2 regions of the Actinoallomurus sp. NPDC052274 genome follow, and region 2 is predicted to be linked to the other one. Evidence: predicted binding sites of a transcription regulator. Region 2 holds the regulator's gene; the other holds the start of a gene.

Region 1 (9,861 bases), on a different contig from region 2:
GTCGGACAGCGTGCGGAAGAACACCGCGCTGCCGTCGGACAGCGACTCCAGGACGCGTTCGTGCAGCGGCGTCAGGGTGATCTCGGCGGATTCGGGCATCAGCAGGGGGGCCGTGTCCGCGAGGTACAGGGACACCCAGCCGTCGCCGCCCGGCAGCCCGCCCTGGCCCACCCACACGACCTCGCCGGAGGCGGTCAGCTCGTCGAGCATCGTGGGGGAGTAGCCGGGCACACGCGCGGGCAGGACCAGCGACTCCAGGGCGGACGCGGGCACCGCCGCGCCCTGCAGCTGCTCGATCGCGTGCACGAGCGCGTCGATGCCGCGCAGCGAGCCGCGCGCCGTGATGCCGTGCCAGGCGGGCAGGAACCGGGCGAGCGCCTCCGGCGGCGACGGCTCCACCTCGGCCCGCAGCCGGGCGAGGGAGCGGCGGCGCAGCATCCGCAGCACGCCCGCGTCGCACCACTCCGTGCCGCGTTCGCCGGGCGTGAAGTCGCCCTCGGCGACCCGGCCCGCCGCGGCCAGCCGCCGCAGCCCGTCGGTCACCACGGCGACGCCGAGCCCGAACCGCGCCGCCGCGTCGGCCGCGTGGAACGGCCCGTGCGTACGGGCGTACCGGCTGAGCAGGTCGGCGAGGGGGTCGGCGACCGGCTCCAGGAACGCCTCCGGGATGCCCACGGGCAGTGGAACGCCGAGCGCGTCGCGCAGCCGGGCGGCGTCCTCGATCGCCGCCCAGCGCTCGACGCCGCCGATCCGCACCCGGATGGCCCGGCGGGCGTCCTCCAACTCGGCCGGCCAGTGCGGATCGACGCCGCGTTCGACCAGCTCGTCGGTGCTCAGCGGCCCGAGCTCGCGCAGCAGGTCGGCGGTGCCCTCCCGGTCGCGGGCGTGCCGGTCGGGCGTCAGCCGCCGCAGCTCGCGGTCGGCCTCCGCGACCACCTCCGGGTCGAGCAGCTCACGCAGGTCCGCCTGGCCCAGCAGCTCGGCGAGCAGCGTCGAGTCCAGCGCGAGGGCCTGGGCGCGCCGCTCCGCGAGGGGGGCGTCGCCCTCGTACATGAACGCGCCGATGTACCCGAACAGCAGGGACCGCGCGTACGGCGACGGCACCTGCGTCTCGACCTCGACGAGCCGCGCCTTGCGGCTCGCCAGCTCCCGCATCAGCGCGATCAGGCCCGGCACGTCGAAGACGTCCTGCAGGCATTCGCGCACCGTCTCAAGCACGATCGGGAAGGAGGGGTAGCGGCTCGCCACCGACAGCAGTTGCGCGGCCCGCTGCCGCTGCTGCCACAGCGGCATGCGCCGGCCCGGATGCCGTCGGGGCAGCAGCAGCGCCCGCGCCGCGCACTCCCGGAACCTGGAGGCGAACAGCGCCGAGTTGCCCAGCTCGTCGGTGACGATCCGCTCGATCTCCTCGGGGTCGAACACCGCCAGATCGCCCGCCGGCGGAGCCGCGCCGGTCTCGTCGAACGCGGCGCCCGTGTCGGGCACCCGCAGCACGATGCCGTCGTCGGAGTGCGCGGCCTGCGCCTCCACGCCGTACCGCTCCCGCAGCCGCGCGGCCATGGCGAGGGCCCACGGCGCGTGCACCCGCGCCCCGAACGGCGAGTGCACGACCACCCGCCAGTCGCCGAGCTCGTCGCGGAACCGCTCCACCACCAGCGTCCGGTCGTCGGGGACGTAGCCGGTGGCCTCCCGCTGCTCGGCGAGGTACGCCACGAGATTGCCCGCCGCCCAGTCGTCCAGGCCGGCCTCGCCCAACCGCGCGCGGGCCGGGTCCGGCTCGAGCGTGGCCAGTTCACGGCTGAACGCCCCCAGCGCCCGGCCCAGCTCCGCCGGCCGCCCCGGCGCGTCACCGTGCCAGAACGGCAGCTTCCCCGGATGGCCCGGCGCGGGGGAGACCAGCACGCGGTCGGGCGTGATGTCCTCGATCCGCCACGAGCTCGCGCCCAGCACGAACACGTCGCCGACCCGCGACTCGTACACCATCTCCTCGTCGAGCTCGCCGACCCGTGAGGACTTCTCGCCGACGAGGAAGACGCCGAACAGGCCGCGGTCGGGGATCGTGCCGCCGCTGGTCACCGCCAGCCGCTGCCCGCCGGGCCGGCCGCGCAGCACCCCCGCGACGCGGTCCCACACCAGCCGCGGCCGCAGCTCGCCGAACTCGTCGCTGGGGTACCGGCCCGCGAGCATGTCGAGGGTCGCCTCCAGCACCGACCGGGGCAGCGTCGCGAACGGCGCCGCCCGGCGGACGAGCGTCTCCAGCTCGTCCACCGGCCACTCGTCCATCGCGGTCATCGCGACGATCTGCTGCGCCAGCACGTCCAGGGGGTTGCGCGGATACCGCAGCTCCTCGATCCGCCCGTCGCGCATCCGCTCGGCCACGACCGCCGTCTGCACGAGGTCGCCCCGGTACTTCGGGAAGATGACGCCCTTGGAGACGGCGCCGACCTGGTGCCCGGCCCGGCCGATCCGCTGCAGCCCGGCCGCCACCGACGGCGGCGACTCCACCTGCACGACCAGGTCCACCGCGCCCATGTCGATGCCCAGCTCCAGGCTGGAGGTCGCCACCACGGCCGGCAGCCGGCCGGCCTTCAGCGACTCCTCGATGCCGGCCCGCTCCTCCTTGGAGACCGAGCCGTGGTGTGCGCGTACGACGTCGGCGGGCGCGCCGCGCGAGGCCCCCGCCTGCGCCATCATCTCCGCAGGTGAGGAGTCCTGCGGCAGCGCCTCGCCGTTCTGCCTCTCCCAGGAGAGCTCGTTGAGCCGCCCGCTCAGCCGCTCGGCCAGGCGCCGGGAGTTGGCGAACACGATCGTCGACCGGTGCTCCTCGATCAGGTTGAGCACGGCGTCCTCGACGTGCGGCCAGAGGTTGCGCCCCCGCAACGGGGAGTCGTCCTCGCCACGCGGGTCGGGCGGAAGCTCGGTCATGTCCTCCACCGGCACGGAGATCCGCAGGTCGACCTCCTTCCCGTGCGGCGGCTGGACCACGGTCGCGGGCCGTACCCCGCCGAGGAAGGTCGCGACCTCCGTCACCGGGCGAACCGTCGCCGACAGCCCGATCCGCTGCGCGGGACGCTCCAGCAGCGCGTCCAGCCGCTCCAGGGACAGCGCCAGGTGGGCGCCGCGCTTGGTGGCCGCCACGGCGTGCACCTCGTCGACGATCACGGTCTCCACGCCGCGCAGCGCCTCGCGGGCCTGCGACGTCAGCATCAGGAAGAGCGACTCCGGCGTCGTGATCAGGATGTCGGACGGCTTCGTCGCGAACCGGCGGCGCTCGTCGGCGGGGGTGTCCCCGGAGCGTACGGAGACGCCGATGTCCGGCTCGTCCAGTCCCAGCCGCCGCGCCGTCTGCCGCAGCCCGGTCAGCGGGGCGCGCAGGTTGCGCTCGATGTCGACCGCCAGGGCCTTGAGCGGGGATACGTACACCACGCGGCAGCGGCGCTTCGGATCCTCCGGCGCCGGCGTCGAGGCCAGCCGGTCGAGCGACCACAGGAACGCGGCGAGGGTCTTGCCCGACCCGGTCGGCGCCACCACCAGGGTGTTGTCGCCGCGGGCGATCGCCTCCCAGGCGCCCGTCTGGGCCGTCGTGGGCGCCGCGAAGGCCCCGGTGAACCAGGCCCGTGTCGGGGCCGAGAAACGGTCGACGGGGTTCATTCTGTCAGTGTGCCTCGCCCCACCGACTGAATCGTTCGCCGGTGACGACGGGCGGTAGCTTGGGGCACGTGCGACTAACGGTGTTCTGGGATCGGATGAACCAGCAGTTCGGCGAGGGCTACGCCGAGAGCGTGGCCAAGGACTACGTCATGGCCGAGCTCGACGGTCGCACCATCGAGCAGGCGCTGGCCGACGGGGAGAGCGCCAAGGACGTCTGGCGGGCCGTCTGCGCCACCTTCGACGTTCAGCAACGGCTCCGGTGAGCGTCGACCGGCTGCTCGCCGAGGCGCGTACGCGGCTCGTCCAGGAGTAGGCGCGGCGCCCGTACGCTCCCGGCTCGCGCCGTACGACGGCCGGTAGCCGGGCCGCGGTCGGCCGGCGGGCCGTCAGATGACCGCGACCGCGGTGATCAGGCCGATCGTCACCTGCGTCGCGCCGAGGAGCACGGCGGCGGGTTCCAGGGACTCGGCGGCCATGAGCGCCGCGACGTCGATGCGGAGCAGGACCCGGATGATCAGGAACCCGATCTGCTGGGCCACGATGCCCACGAGTCCCCAGACCAGCGTCGCGATCAGCCCCTCGCTCAGCCGGCCGCCGGAGGCGTAGATCGAGGAGGCGACGACCAGCCCGACCCCCACGATGCCGCAGACGGCCAGCAGCGCGGCGTTCGTGTTCCGCCCGTTACGGATGATCGAGGTGAGCCGTCCCGGCGTGGTCACGTCGACGGCGAAGAAGCCGATGAGCAGCAGGACCAGGCCGACGGCCGTGTACGCGGCGATCGCGCCGGCGCCCTTGCCCAGCGCCGTGCCGAAGTCGTGTGAGAACGCCAGGACCATCTGTCTTCTCTCCTTTGCCGAGGTCGGGGGAGTGCCAGGGGAAAACCGGTCAGGAAGGGCCTGCTCCGCCGTCCTCGGGCTCGGCCGGGATGCGGTGCGGGACGAACGACGACGTGTCGTCGGTGATCAGCCCGGACGTCTCGCGGATGCCCAGCCCGGCCGCCTCGTCGCCGACCACCCAGGCGCCGAGCACGGGGTGCTCGCCCTCGAAGTCCGGCAGCGGGCAGAACTCCTGGAAGACGAAGCCCTCGGCGCCGTACTCGCCCGGCGTGGCCGTCCGCACGCCGTCCGGCGTGACGATCCGCATGCTCGCGCCCTCACGTCCCAGCAGCGGCTTCTGCACGTACGAGGTGAGGGAGCCCGGCGTGCCGAGGTAGGACGGCAGCAGGTTCGGGTGGCCGGGGTAGAGCTCCCACAGCAGCACGAGCAGCGCCTTGTTGGACAGGAGCATCTTCCAGATCGGCTCGACCCAGCCGGCCCGCGGGACGTTCCGCCCGAACGGCTCGCCGACGATCCACTCCCACGGGTAGAGCTTGCAGAACGCCGTGATGTCGCGGTCCTGGAGGTCGACGAACCGGCCGCGGTCGTGGTGCCAGCCGATGTCCTCCATGGCGATCGCGATCCCGGGGATGCCCGCCTGCTCGGCGGTCTCCTGCAGGTACGCGATCGTCATGACCTCCTCGCCGGTCTCGTCCTCGTTCGTCCAGGCGAAGTGCACGGCCGATCCGGCGGGCACTCCGGGTGTGCCGGACCGGACGGCCGGGGCGATCTCCTTCCAGCGGTCGACGAGCCGCTCGTGGATGGAGTTCCACTGGTCGTCGTCGGAGTGGGTGTCGCGCACCCAGTACCACTGGATGATCGAGCTCTCCAGCAGCGAGGTCGGGGTGTCGGCGTTGTACTCCAGCAGCTTCGCCGGGCCCGAGCCGTCGTACCACAGGTCGAACCGCCCGTAGAGGTGCGGGTCGCGGCGCCGCCACGACGCCTCGATCAGCGGCCACACCCACTGCGGGATGCCGAACACCGCGTACCGGCGGGTGCTCACGACGTGCTCCACCGCGGCGAGGCACATCCGGTGCAGTTCCTCGACCGTCTCCTCGAGGGCGAGCACCTCGTCCATCTCGAACGTGTAGTGCACTGACTCGTCCCAGTACGGGCGGGTCAGATGCTCGGGATGCGAGGTGCGGTGATAGGCCAGCCCCTGCGACTCGACGATCTGATCCCAGCGCGCCCGGGGCTTCGAATGCCCGCGCCGCACCGCTCAGCCTCCCCGCGAACTGCTGCCGTGGTGACCGAACCCGCCCCGCGAGACGCCATGGCCGCTGCTGTGGCTCTTGCCGCTGGAGATCACCCGGCCGCCGCGCGAGACGATCCGGGTGCCCCCTCGCGGGCGGACCGACGAGCCGCCCGAGACGTAGCCGTTGTTGCGGTACCGGCCGCCGTAGTACCAGTAGTAACGCCCGTACGATCCGCCGTTGTCGCAGAAGTAGTCGGGGACGACGCGGTAGGAGCTGCCGGCCGGCGCCCAGCTGTCGACGCAGTACGCGGTCTCACTCCGCGAGGAGCAACCGACGAGGGTCAACGACAGAAGGCTCACCGCGCTGAGTTGCACGATGCCGGACCGCATCATCCGGCGGGCGTCCTTCGGGGGCATTTGCGGTCGGATCTCCGGAGTTGGGAGTGATGACCGGTAAGTCTAGAGCCAAGATCCTGACGAAAGCACTACCTGATCGGGAAGCTGAGGTACAGATCCGCAGGTTCGGCCACCGACGGCAGATCGCTCACCTGACCGTCGCCGACCTCGACCACCCGCCAGGTCCCGTCCTCGCGCCGGGCCAGGTCCGTCGTGATGAACCGGCAGCCGAGCGCGCGCACGCACGGCGCGATCGGGTCCGCCTGCGGACGCGGATACCGGTCCGGCGTGTCCGGGTGGGGACCCATCAGCACCGGCTCGCCGTCGACCCACCACACGCGGGCCTCGCCGCCGTCGAACCGCTCGTACTCACGGATGACGACGCCGCCGGCGAGGAGGTCGCCCTGGCGTTCGACGAACCGGGTCACCACGGCGTGCAGCCGCTCCACGTCGGCGAGGTCGGGGATGTAACAGGCCTCGTCCCACTCGTGCTTGCGCGACTTGACGTAGTCCTTCACGACCGCCGGCCCGGACCGCAGCGGGCGTACGAGCTCGGCCAGCTTGTCGGCCGCCGGGGTGGCGCCGGGGGACAGCGGCAGCCACACGCTGGCGGGCGTGACGCCCGCGAACGTGTCGTACCAGCCGGGCAGCTCATGGGCCTTCTCGTAGCCGTCCGGCGGAACGGCGAGGACGACGCCGCGGGCGGCGAGCGCGGCGGCGAGCGCGGCGTACTGCGCCGTCGTCGCCATCCAGCCGCGATACCAGGCCGTTCCCAGCCCGTCGGGCACGCGCCGTACGGCCGCGGCGGCGTCACCGCGCTGCAGGGCGTCATGGTCGATGAGCGCGACCGATCCGCCGAGCGCACGTACGGCCTCGGCCTCTCGGGCGAAGTGCTCGTCGACCCGCCGGGGGTGCAACGGGTCGGCGCACATGAGGATGGTCACCGGCATGATCCTGTGCATCAGCGTAGGGCAAGACGCCGGGTCTTTCCCGGGGGAATCGGCGCGTCCGTTCATGATCGAACACGTGTTCGGCTAGAGTGAAGGAAGCGACGACGTTGTCCACAGTGGTGGGCCGGACCCTCGAAAATTGTCGGCGGGTCCCCGTAACGTCGCTTCCGACAACAGCAGGCATCGACCCCACAGGGACACCTCACATGGCAGCAAACGATCGCGAGAAGGCCCTCGAGGCGGCGCTCGCGCAGATCGAGCGGCAGTTCGGCAAGGGTTCCGTCATGCGGCTGGGCCAGGAGGGGCGCCCCCCGGTCGAGGTGATCCCGAGCGGTTCGATCGCCCTCGACGTCGCCCTGGGCATCGGCGGCTACCCGCGTGGCCGCGTGGTCGAGATCTACGGTCCGGAGTCCTCCGGTAAGACGAGCCTCGCCCTGCACGCCGTGGCGAGCGCGCAGAAGGCCGGCGGCATCGCCGCGTTCGTGGACGCGGAGCACGCGCTCGACCCGGAGTACGCCAAGAAGATCGGCGTCGACATCGACGCCCTCCTCGTCTCCCAGCCCGACACGGGTGAGCAGGCCCTCGAGATCACCGACATGCTGATCCGCTCCGGCGCGATCGACGTCGTCGTCATCGACTCCGTCGCGGCGCTCGTGCCCCGCGCCGAGATCGAGGGCGAGATGGGCGACAGCCACGTCGGCCTCCAGGCCCGCCTCATGTCCCAGGCCCTCCGCAAGCTCACCGGCGCCATCAACCAGACCAAGACCACAGCGATCTTCATCAACCAGCTGCGGGAAAAGGTGGGGGTTATGTTCGGTTCGCCCGAAACGACCACCGGTGGTAAGGCGCTGAAGTTCTACGCGTCGGTGCGGCTGGACGTGCGGCGGATCGAGACGATGAAGGACGGCACGGACGCGGTCGGCAACCGCACCCGCGTCAAGGTCGTCAAGAACAAGATGGCCCCGCCGTTCAAGGTGGCCGACTTCGACATCCTCTACGGCGTGGGCATCAGCCGCGAGGGCGGCCTGATCGACATGGGCGTCGAGCACGGCTTCGTGCGCAAGTCCGGCGCCTGGTACACCTACGAGAACGACCAGCTCGGCCAGGGCAAGGAGAACGCGCGGCGGTTCCTCAAGGAAAACCCGGACATCGCCGACGAGATCGAGAAGAAGATCAAGGAGAAGCTCGGCGTCGGGCCGCGCATCGACGCCCCGGCGGAGCCGGCGGGCGCTCCCGCCGCTCCTCCGGCGGCCGCTGCCGCTGCGGGCAAGGCCGCACCGGCCAAGCGTGCCGCGAAGACCCCGAAGCCGGGAGACGTGTGATCCCGGGTCGTCCTTCGGTGGGACCGCTCGAGGGACTGACCCATGAACGCTCCTGAAGGGTGGCGGCGTCCCGCTCCACGCCGGACCGAACCCGGCGCGGACCCGTCGGCGGGCGGCACGGCCGATCCGGCGGGCACCGAAGCTCTTCCGGCGGACGGCACAGAGATCCAGGTGGGCGGCGCGAACACGTCGGCGGGCGGCGCGGCCCGGCGGGCGCGTGCCCAAGCCGCCCCGGCGACCGGCGCGGCCGGTCCGGCGGGTGCCGAATCTCTTCCGACGGCCGGTCCGGGGAACACGGCGGGCGGTGAGACAACGGCGGCCGGGAGGCCGGGGCGGCGGGGGCGGAGGCGCGGCGGGGGCCGCCTCGCCGAGGGGCCGACGCCGGGCAGCCCGGCGGCGCAGGGCCCGCCCGCCGATCCGGAGGCGGTGGCGCGCGAGATCTGCCTGCGACAGCTCTCCTTCGCCCCCAAGACCCGCGCCCAGCTCGCCGACGCGCTGCGCCGCAAGGGCGTGCCCGACGACGTCGCCGAGCGGGTGCTGGGCCGCTACTCCGAGGTCGGGCTGATCGACGACGCGGCGTTCGCGCGCGCCTGGGTCGAGTCGCGCCACGCCGGCCGGGGGCTGGGCCGCCGGGCGCTCGCGGCCGAGCTGCGGCGACGCGGCGTCGCCGACGAGACGGTCAGCGAGGCCATGGAGGAGCTCGGCCCGGAGCAGGAGGAGGCGGCGGCCCGCGAGCTGGTCGCCCGCAGGCTGCCCGGCACCCGGGGCCTCGACCCGGTCAAGCGCACCCGGCGGCTGATGGGCATGCTCGCCCGCAAGGGTTACTCCGGCGGCCTGGCGTACCGTGTCGTCCGCGAGGCGCTGGAGGCCGAAGGCGCCGAGGAACTCCCGGATCTATCGTTCGACGACTGATGTCGCCACCGGCATCCTCCGCGCGGCCCCGGACTCCAGGCCGGGGCGCGTCAAGGCGTGTTCTCGATCGGTGTCAGGTGGACGCGGCCGGTCTCGTCGACCCGCCAGCCCGGATTGTGGCAGATCTCCCAGACGACGCCGTTCGGGTCGGCCACATGGCCGTGGTAGCCGCCGAACTCCGCGGTCTGCGGGCTCTTGACGAGCGTTCCGCCGGCCTCGACGGCGCGCTTCACGGTGGCCTCGACGTCGGCGGGGGTCGCGACGTTCTGGGACAGGGTGAGACCGCCGAGCCTCCCGTCGTTCGCCGTGCCCTGCATGTCGGCGACGAACTTGGTCGCCTCGAACAGGCCCAGGACCAGGCCGGGGGCGATCTGGAAGAAGATGATCTCGCCGGGGACGTCCAGGAGCGGTGTCCAGCCGAGCCCGTCGCGGTAGAAGGCCCGGGCGGCGTCGAGGTCGGGCGTCGACAGAGTGATGAAGTGTGCTCGCTGTTCCATGTTCTCCAGCATGGCGCGAGCGCGGGGAGGCGGTCTTGAACGGATCGGACACGACGTCCTCGC
Region 2 (9,861 bases):
CGAGCGGCCCCGCAAGTACGCGCTGGACATGTTCCCGTATCCCTCCGGCGACCTCCACATGGGGCACGCCGAGGCGTTCGCGATCGGCGACGTGGTGGCGCGGTACTGGCTCCAGAAGGGCTTCAACGTCCTGCACCCCATCGGCTGGGACTCCTTCGGTCTGCCGGCCGAGAACGCCGCGATCAAGCGCAACTCCCACCCCGCCGAGTGGACGTACACCAACATCGACACCCAGGCGGAGTCTTTTAAGCGCTACGCGGCCTCCTTCGACTGGTCACGCCGGCTGCACACCTCCGACCCGGAGTACTACCGCTGGAACCAGTGGCTGTTCCTGCGCTTCTACGAGCGCGGCCTGGCGTACCGCAAGGGCGGCCAGGTCAACTGGTGCCCGAACGACCAGACCGTGCTGGCCAACGAGCAGGTCGTCAACGGGCACTGCGAGCGGTGCGGCGCGGTGGTCGAGAAGCGCGTCCTGACGCAGTGGTACTTCAAGATCACTGAGTACGCCGACCGGCTGCTGGCCGACATGGCGGAGCTGGAGTGGCCCGAGCGGGTGCTGCTGATGCAGCGCAACTGGATCGGCCGCTCCGAGGGCGCCGACGTCACCTTCCAGATCGAGGGGCGCGCGGAGCCGATCACCGTCTACACCACCCGGCCGGACACCCTGTACGGCGCGACCTTCTTCGTCGTCGCCGCCGACGCCCCGCTGGCCGACGAGATCTGCGCGCCGGAGCAGCGCGCGGAGTTCGAGACCTACCGGGACGCGGTCCGCCGCGAGACGGAGATCGAGCGGCTGGCCACCGACAAGGAGAAGACCGGCGTCTTCCTGGGCCGCTACGCGATCAACCCGGTGAACGGCGAGCGGATCCCCGTGTGGGCCTCCGACTACGTCCTGGCCGAGTACGGCCACGGCGCGATCATGGCGGTGCCCGCCCACGACCAGCGCGACCTGGACTTCGCCCGCAAGTTCGGCCTGCCGGTCCGCGTCGTCGTGCACACGGGCGAGGCGGACCCCGGTGAGACCGGGACCGCCACCCCCGGCGAGGGCGAACTGGTCAACTCGGGTCCCCTGGACGGCCTGACCAAGTCCACCGCCATCCCGCGGATCGTCGAGATCCTGGAGGAGAAGGGCCTGGGCAAGGCCGCCGTCAACTACCGGCTGCGCGACTGGCTGATCTCCCGGCAGCGGTTCTGGGGCACGCCCATCCCGATCATCCACTGCGACGCCTGCGGCGAGGTCCCGGTCCCGGACGACCAGCTGCCCGTGCGCCTGCCGGACGACCTGCGCGGCGCCGACCTGGCCCCGAAGGGCGTGTCGCCGCTGGCGGCCGCCGCCGACTGGGTGAACGTCCCGTGCCCCAAGTGCGGCGCTCCGGCCAAGCGCGACACCGACACGATGGACACCTTCGTCGACTCCTCCTGGTACTTCCTGCGGTACTGCTCGCCGGGGTACGAGGACGGCCCGTTCGACGCCGAGAAGGTGCGCCGGTGGATGCCGGCCGACCAGTACACCGGTGGTGTCGAGCACGCCATCCTGCACCTGCTGTACGCGCGGTTCTTCACCAAGGTGCTGTACGACATGGGCCTGGTCGACTTCACCGAGCCCTTCAAACGGCTGGTCAACCAGGGTCAGGTCATCCTGAACGGCTCCGCGATGTCCAAGACGACCGGCAACCTGGTCGACCTGGGCGAGCAGATCGCCGCGTACGGCGTCGACGCCGTACGGCTGACGATGCTGTTCTCCGGTCCGCCGGAGGACGACATCGACTGGGCGGACGTGTCGCCGTCGGGGTCGGTGAAGTTCCTGGCGCGGGTCTTCCGCGTGGCCGCCGAGGTGACGTCCGCGCCGGGCGCCGACCCGGCGACCGGCGACGTCGAGCTGCGCAAGGTGACGCATCGGACGATCGACGAGGTCACCCGGCTGGTCGAGGCGCACCGCTACAACGTGGCGATCGCCCGGATGATGGAGCTGACCTCCGCGGCGCGCAAGGCCATCGACACGGGGGCGGGCGCCGGCGACCCGGCGGTCCGGGAGGCCGCCGAGACCCTGGCGGTCATGCTGTCGCTGGTCGCGCCGTACACCGCCGAGGAGATGTGGGAGCGGCTGGGCCGTACGGCTCCGGTGGTCAAGGCCGGCTGGCCGGCGGCCGAGCCCGCGCTGCTGGTGCAGGAGTCGGTGACCTGCGTGGTCCAGGTGGCGGGCAAGGTCCGCGACCGCCTGGAGGTGTCCCCGGACATCGCCGAGGGCGACCTGGAGCGCCTGGCGCTGGAGTCGGAGAAGGTCAGGGCGGCCCTGGGCGACCGGGGCGTCCGCAAGGTCGTCGTGCGCGCTCCGAAGATCGTGAACATCGTGCCCGCCTGATCGGCGCCGGTGCGTGTCCGCCAGGGATTCGTCGGACACGCACTAGCCCCGGTTCGGTGCCGTGGCACCGAACCGGGGCTGATCACGTATTCCGCGGGACCGTCACCGTGCGCCCCGGAACGGCCGCGTCGCCGCCGGGGATCCCGGGCGGGATCACATCTTCCGCAGGACCGCCACCACGCGCCCGAGAATGGTCGCGTCGTCGCCGGGAATCGGGTCGTACGCCGGGTTGTGCGGCATCAGCCAGACCTTGTCGTCGCGGCGCTTGAGCGTCTTGACGGTGGCCTCTCCGTCGATCATCGCCGCCACGATGTCGCCGTTCTCCGCGACGGGCTGCTGACGCACGACGACCCAGTCGCCGTCGGCGATGGCCGCCTCGATCATCGAGTCACCGGTGACGTTGAGCAGGAAGTGGGTGCCTTCGCCGACGAGCTGCCGCGGCAGCGCGAAGACGTCCTCCACGGCCTCCTCGGCGAGGATGGGGCCACCCGCCGCGATGCGCCCGACGAGTGGGACGTAGGCGGGCGCCGGCCGCGTGGGAGCCTCCTGGCCGTTGGCGACCTCGTACGACTCGCCGTCGGCCTCGGCGGCGATGGCCGGGGATCCTGGCATGCGGACGACGACCGCGCGCGGCCGGTTGGGGTCGCGCAGCAGGAAACCCTTGCGCTGCAGGGTCCGGAGCTGGTGGGACACGCTGGAGGTACTGGTCAGGCCGACGGCCTCGCCGATCTCCCGCATCGACGGCGGATAACCGCGCCGCTGCACCGAGTCCCTGATCACTTCCAGCACCTTGCGCTGCCGGACGGTCAGGCCGCTCTCGTCGCCCGGGCCGTCGGGCATTTCCCGAACCTTGCTCATGGTGTCTCCGATGGCTGTCTTCCCGGTGACGCGTCGCCGCCGGTATTTCGGTCCCGTAGTGGGACGTTATCGCTTCTGCGGGAAATGATCAAACAGGTGTTCGAAAAATGTCGAATTTTGCGGTCCGGGGTATGTCGCGTTTGGTTCGCACATACGTTCGAGGGTAATTCCCGGACCGGGTTCGGGGAAGGAGGGCGCCATTGGCGGCGACGCCTTGCCGCCTCGTCGTGATCGGCGCTCTCGCGCGGCCGGCGCGAAGGGGGTGCCCGCCGACGCGGCGCCGGTGCGCCCGTGGCAGTCTTGGGGGGGCGCGACGCCCGCGCCCGCGCGGCCGCCGGCCGGGATGTGATCGACCTCACCGTGACGGGCGTCGGCTGCGTTTCCGCAGGTGATCCAGGATGTACGAGGTCGAAGCGGCCGATCGTCGCCCCCGGGGGAAGGCCCGACACGCCGACGAGGGCGGCGGATCGCCATGTGAGCGGCGTCTTCTCGCCGGGTGCCCCACGCGGGTTGCGATGCACTCGGCCGGGCTCTACGGTTGGACCCCAACATCTAGTAGTTACATGGATGTAGTTCACCATAGGTTGTGGTTACGAGGTGAGGTTCGCGCAGTTCGCGCGTGACCCGCTGTCAGGGGGAGGAGTCCGGAGCCATGCACTGCCCGTTCTGCCGACACACCGACAGCAGGGTCATCGACAGCCGCACGGCCGACGACGGGGCCGCCATCCGGCGCCGGCGTTCGTGCCCCGAGTGCGGCCGCCGCTTCACCACCCAGGAGACGGTGCTCATGATGGTCGCCAAGCGCAGTGGCGTGACCGAGCCGTTCTCCCGGGACAAGATCATCGCCGGAGTGCGCCGGGCGTGTCAGGGCCGTCCCGTCAACGAGGACGCCCTGGCCATGCTCGGCCAGCGGGTCGAGGAGGCGATCCGGGCGACCGGGAACGCCGAGATTCCCTCGCACCAGATCGGGCTGGCGATCCTCGGCCCGCTCCGTGAACTCGACGAGGTCGCGTACCTGCGATTCGCCTCCGTCTACCGGGGGTTCGAGACGCTCGACGACTTCGCCAAGGAAATCGAATCGCTGCGCGTGGCGTCCGGCGGCGACGCCCGTTCCTAGGGCGGCGCCCGGACCGCGGGCTGTACGGGTAATCCTGGAGGTGGGCCTGGTGTGCCCGAGAAGGGGGATGTCATGACGGAGACGGTGAGCGGCTCAGCCCGACGGGGCAAGGCGGGTCGCAGGGGCCTGAAGATGGAGCGCGTCTTCACGCGGCCGGGCGTCCACCCGTACGACGACGTCCGGTGGGAGCGCCGGGACGTCGTCATGACCAACTGGCGCGACGGGTCGGTGAACTTCGAGCAGAAGGGCGTCGAGTTCCCCGACACCTGGTCCGTAAACGCGGTCAACATCGTCACCTCGAAGTACTTCCGCGGCGCGGTCGGCACGCCGCAGCGCGAGTCGAGCCTCAAGCAGCTGGTCGACCGGGTCGTCGGGGTGTACACCGAGACCGGCGTCAAGAACGGCTACTTCGCGTCCGAGGAGGATGCCGAGATCTTCGACCACGAGCTGAAGCACGCCCTGGTCAACCAGGTCTTCAGCTTCAACTCGCCGGTCTGGTTCAACGTCGGCACCGCCTCGCCGCAGCAGGTCAGCGCGTGCTTCATCCTGTCCGTGGACGACACGATGGAGTCGATCCTGGACTGGTACAAGGAAGAGGGCGTCATCTTCAAGGGCGGCTCCGGGTCGGGGGTCAACCTCTCCCGCATCCGCTCCAGCAAGGAGCTGCTGTCCTCCGGCGGCACCGCGAGCGGCCCGGTGTCGTTCATGCGCGGCGCCGACGCCTCCGCCGGGACGATCAAGTCCGGTGGCGCGACCCGCCGGGCGGCGAAGATGGTCGTCCTCGACGTCGACCACCCGGACGTCGAGGAGTTCATCGAGACCAAGGCGCGCGAAGAGGACAAGATCCGCGCCCTGCGCGACGCCGGCTTCGACATGGACCTGGGCGGCAAGGACATCGTCAGCGTCCAGTACCAGAACGCCAACAACTCCGTCCGCGTCTCCGACGAGTTCATGCGCGCGGTGGAGTCCGGCGACTCCTTCGGCCTGCGCGCCCGCCGTTCCGGCGAGGCCATCAGCCAGGTCGACGCCAAGGGGCTGTTCCGCAAGCTCGCCCAGGCGGCCTGGGAGTGCGCGGACCCCGGCATCCAGTACGACGACACGATCAACGACTGGCACACCAACCCCGAGACCGGGCGCATCACGGCGAGCAACCCCTGCTCGGAGTACATGAGCCTGGACAACTCGTCCTGCAACCTCGCCAGCATCAACCTGCTGAAGTTCCTGAACGACGACAACACCTTCGACGTCGAGCGGTTCGTCAAGCTCAGCGAGCTGATCATCACCGCGATGGACATCTCCATCACGTTCGCGGACTTCCCGACCGAGAAGATCGGTGAGACGACCCGGGCGTACCGCCAGCTCGGCATCGGCTACGCCAACCTCGGCGCGCTGCTGATGGCGACCGGCCACGCGTACGACTCCGAGGGCGGGCGCTCGCTCGCGGCGGCCATCACCTCGCTGATGACCGGTGTGGCCTACCGCCGCTCCGCCGAGCTGGCCGGCGCGGTCGGCACGTACGACGGCTACGCCCGCAACGCCGAGGCGCACCAGCGCGTCATGCGCAAGCACGCGGTCGCCAACGACGAGATCCGCACGCTCGACGTGATGGACAAGTCCATCCACAGCGAGGCCACCAAGCAGTGGCGGCAGTGCCTCAAGGTCGGCGAGAAGAACGGCTACCGCAACGCCCAGGCGTCGCTGCTGGCGCCCACCGGCACGATCGGCCTCATGATGGACTGCGACACGACGGGCATCGAGCCCGACCTGGCGCTGGTCAAGTACAAGAAGCTGGTCGGCGGCGGCTCGATGCAGATCGTCAACAACACCGTGCCGCGCGCCCTGAAGAAGCTCGGCTACCAGCAGGAGCAGATCGAGGCGGTCGTCGAGTACATCTCCGAGCACGGCCACGTCGTCGACGCGCCCGGCCTGCGCCTCGAGCACTACGAGGTCTTCGACTGCGCGATGGGCGAGCGGGCGATCAGCCCGATGGGCCACGTGCGGATGATGGCCGCGGTGCAGCCGTTCCTGTCCGGCGCGATCTCCAAGACCGTGAACATGCCGGAGCAGGCCACCGTCGAGGACGTCGAGAAGATCTACTTCGAGGGCTGGAAGCTCGGTCTCAAGGCCCTGGCGATCTACCGCGACAACTGCAAGGTCGGCCAGCCGCTGTCCGTGGCCAAGAAGAAGACCGAGGAGAAGGTCGAGGAGGCGCCGGCGCCGGCCCCGGTGATCGAGCGCGGCCCGGTGCGGACCCGCCTGCCCAAGCAGCGGACCGCGACCGTCACCCGGTTCTCCGTCGGCGGTGCCGAGGGCTACATGACCGCCTCCTGCTACCCGGACAACGGGCTCGGTGAGGTGTTCCTCAAGCTCGGCAAGCAGGGCTCCACGCTCGCCGGGGTCATGGACGCCTTCTCGATGGCGATCTCCATCAGCCTCCAGTACGGCGTGCCGCTGGAGACGTGGGTCGAGAAGTTCACCAACATGCGGTTCGAGCCGGCCGGCATGACCGACGACCCGGACATCCGGATGGCGACCTCGATGATGGACTACATCTTCCGTCGCCTCGCCCTCGACCACCTGCCGTACGAGACGCGCGCCGAGCTGGGGATCTTCTCCGCCGAGGAGCGCACGGCGCAGGCGGCGGGCCAGGACCCGGCCGCGCTGCACGCCGAGGAGGACGTCGAGCGCGAGTCGCTGGCCCAGTCGGTGCCGGTCGAGCAGCCGAAGGCCAAGGAGCCGGAGGAGCCCGCGGCGGCGCACTCCTCGACCGAGCTGATCGAGAGCCACCAGGGCCGTACGGCGGACGCGCCGCTGTGCCTCACCTGCGGCACGAAGATGCGCCCGGCCGGCAGCTGCTACGTCTGCGAGGGCTGCGGCTCCACCAGCGGCTGCAGCTGATTTCGGGCGCCGTTAACGTGTGAAGTACCTGGTCAGAGCGGGGGGCCGACGAGTGATCGGCTCCCCGCTTCTGTCGCGCCCTGCCGATGTTGCATGCGACACAACACGGATGGAGGTCGGCGAGCTGAGGGAGATGGCCCTGGCGAGCGCGTCCACGTCCGGTCTCCGAGAGGGTCTGCATTGCTGAAGGATCTGTGAGCCGTGCCAGGGGCGATCCGGTCATACCTGGATGATCGACCTTCCTGCTCCCTGTCGAGCCTGCTACTTGATAAGTTTAATTAGCTCCTCGAATGGGTTATCAACTTGTCGAGCCGCTCTGTCGCGCGGTCGGCCGTCGAGATGCGGAGGTGTGGCGTGGGCAGGGGGCGACCGAGTAGGGCGGTCGTGTACCAGCGGCTCGACAAGGCTCTGGCCGAACTGAACCAAAGGTACGGAGGTCTGCCGGACCCGCGTGAGGCACGGGCGATTTGGGATGACATCTGGCATCTGGAGGCTCATCACTCGACCGCTCTGGAAGGGAACACGCTGGTGCTGCGCGAGGTGCAGCTGCTGTTGGACCAAGGGCGGGCGGTCGGCGCGAAGTCGTTGAAGGAGTACAACGAGGTCCGTGGATATGCCGATGCCGCGCGATGGGTCTACCGGCAGGCGCTCGAGCCCGGGGATTGGCACGACGGAAGACTCCTGACGGTCGGGGAAGTGCGTCAGATCCATCACATGGCCATGACGCCCGTCTGGGACGTCGCGCCGCATCCAGATGCCACCGAGCGTGAGTCGCCGGGGAACTTCCGAGAACACGACATACAGCCGTTCTCCGCCGGCATGGTGCCGCCGGCCTGGCCGCTCGTCCCTGCTTGCTTGGAGGAGTGGATCGGGCAGGTGTGCCTGCTGGGCAAGGAGGCTGGTGCAGACGACGATGGCCAGCCTTTTCCGGAGCGCCTCGCGCGGTTGCACAACACCTTCGAGCAGGTGCACCCCTTCATTGACGGGAACGGCCGAACCGGTCGGCTGGTCCTCAACCTGATCTTGGTGCGCTTGGGATACCCGCCCGTGATCATCTTCAAGAAGCAGCGAGACGCCTACCTGATGGCGATGCAGCGAGCGGACGCTGGCGACCCCGGATCGCTGGGTGAGCTGATCGCACGGGCGATGCATGACAACCTGAACCGGTTCATCGTGCCCAACGTGGCAGGACCGGCTCGCATGGTTCCCCTTGTAGCGCTCGTCGATGAGGAGTTCTCGCTTCCTGCCCTTCGGCAGGCGGCACAGCGCGGGCGGTTGGAGGCGTTTCAGGGACACGATGGGATATGGCGCAGTTCCCGCAAGGCCGTGGACGCATACCGGGAATCAAAACATCGGCGGAGGCCCAGGCAGGAGTGAACGACGAGGGTGTGTCGGCGGGCTCGGTGCGAGGCGGGTGACGGCCGACTGCCCCTGGCCACCTGTCGCCCTGAGGAATACTGCACCCCCGAATAAGTGCAGTGCCCCACCGTAAGGGCAGCGCGCCCTCAAGTGCAGGTCGAGCCGGCGCGCTCGCCGTGAGGGGGCGTCGTTGTACCGGATGCTCGGGAAAGGCCGCCGCTGTCGGGCAGAGGTCGGCCTGGTCTCCGTACTGTCACAGGGATCCACCGGACAGGTCCTAGCCCTGGACGGTCGGGCGGATGGTGATCTCGCCGATCTCCACGTCGTGGGGCTGTTCGACGGCGAAGGCGATGGCGCGGGCGACGGCCTCCGGCGGGATGGCGAGTTCGTCCATCGTGCGGCGGGCCTGCTCGCGGACCCGGGGGTCCTCGATCGAGTCGGTGAGCTCGGTGTTCACGAAGCCCGGTGACACCGCCGTCGTCCGCAGCACGCCGTCGGTCGACTCCTGCCGCAGTGCTTCCAGGAGGGTGCGGACGGCGTTCTTGGTCGCGGCGTAGACCGCTTGGGTAGGAACGATCTTCAGACCGGACGTCGACACCGTGGTCACCAGATGGCCGCGGCCCTGCCGGCGGAAGACCGGAAGCGCGGCGGCGACGCCGTACAGCACTCCGCGCAGGTTGACGTCGATCATCGCCGACCAGCCGTCGACGTCGAGGTCGGCCACGGGTCCGAGCCTGCTGATGCCGGCGTTGCCCACCAGCACGTCGAGGCGGCCGAACTCCGCCACGGCCCGGCCGACGAGTCCCTCCAGGTCCGCGCGCCGGGTGACGTCCGTGGCGCACGCGATCGCGCGCCCGCCGCGGCCGCGGATGTCCTGGGCGAGCTCGTCGAGGCGCTCCGTCCGGCGTGCGCCGAGGACGACGGCCGCCCCTCGCTCGGCGAGCAGGCGCGCCGTCGCCTCGCCGATGCCGCTGCTCGCTCCGGTGATGGCGACGACCTTGCCGCTGATGGCTGTCATGGGGAATCCCTCCGGCATAAAGTGGACACGTGTCCGCAGTGATGCCACGCTACCGGACACGTGTCCGCTTAGCCGACGCATCGAGCAGGGGAGCGATGGACTCAACCCGCCGCCGGGCCGACGCCGCCGACAACCGCGCACGGATCATCCGGGTCGCGCGAGAGGTCATCGCGAACGCGGAGGAGATCAGGCTCAACGCGATCGCCAAGCAGGCGGGGGTCGGCCAGGGCACCCTCTACCGCCACTTCC

The links. The regulator LexA, encoded in region 2, represses DNA repair genes until DNA is damaged. The targets are predictions, from matches to a motif close to TCGAACANNTGTTCGA.
Region 1: a site for LexA is predicted at 7,136-7,151, ahead of recA (recombinase RecA). Genes of this name have one in related genera too.

What each region holds. Positions count from the first base shown of each region.
Region 1 covers NZ_JBFAUT010000025.1:50,577-60,437, reverse strand. Annotated here, with positions in the region: gene AB0K82_RS22140 (ATP-dependent helicase) at 1-3,651, opposite strand, end outside; gene AB0K82_RS22135 (DUF3046 domain-containing protein) at 3,720-3,914, shown strand; gene AB0K82_RS22130 (DUF350 domain-containing protein) at 4,038-4,487, opposite strand; gene AB0K82_RS22125 (glutathionylspermidine synthase family protein) at 4,537-5,742, opposite strand; gene AB0K82_RS22120 (hypothetical protein) at 5,746-6,138, opposite strand; gene AB0K82_RS22115 (ATP-grasp domain-containing protein) at 6,207-7,079, opposite strand; gene recA (recombinase RecA) at 7,274-8,389, shown strand; gene AB0K82_RS22105 (regulatory protein RecX) at 8,432-9,301, shown strand; gene AB0K82_RS22100 (VOC family protein) at 9,352-9,798, opposite strand; gene AB0K82_RS22095 (DUF6597 domain-containing transcriptional factor) at 9,834-9,861, shown strand, end outside.
Region 2 covers NZ_JBFAUT010000028.1:16,164-26,024, reverse strand. Annotated here, with positions in the region: gene leuS (leucine--tRNA ligase) at 1-2,362, shown strand, start outside; gene lexA (transcriptional repressor LexA) at 2,516-3,220, opposite strand; gene nrdR (transcriptional regulator NrdR) at 3,873-4,337, shown strand; gene AB0K82_RS23600 (vitamin B12-dependent ribonucleotide reductase) at 4,410-7,235, shown strand; gene AB0K82_RS23595 (Fic family protein) at 7,620-8,612, shown strand; gene AB0K82_RS23590 (SDR family oxidoreductase) at 8,872-9,612, opposite strand; gene AB0K82_RS23585 (helix-turn-helix domain-containing protein) at 9,708-9,861, shown strand, end outside.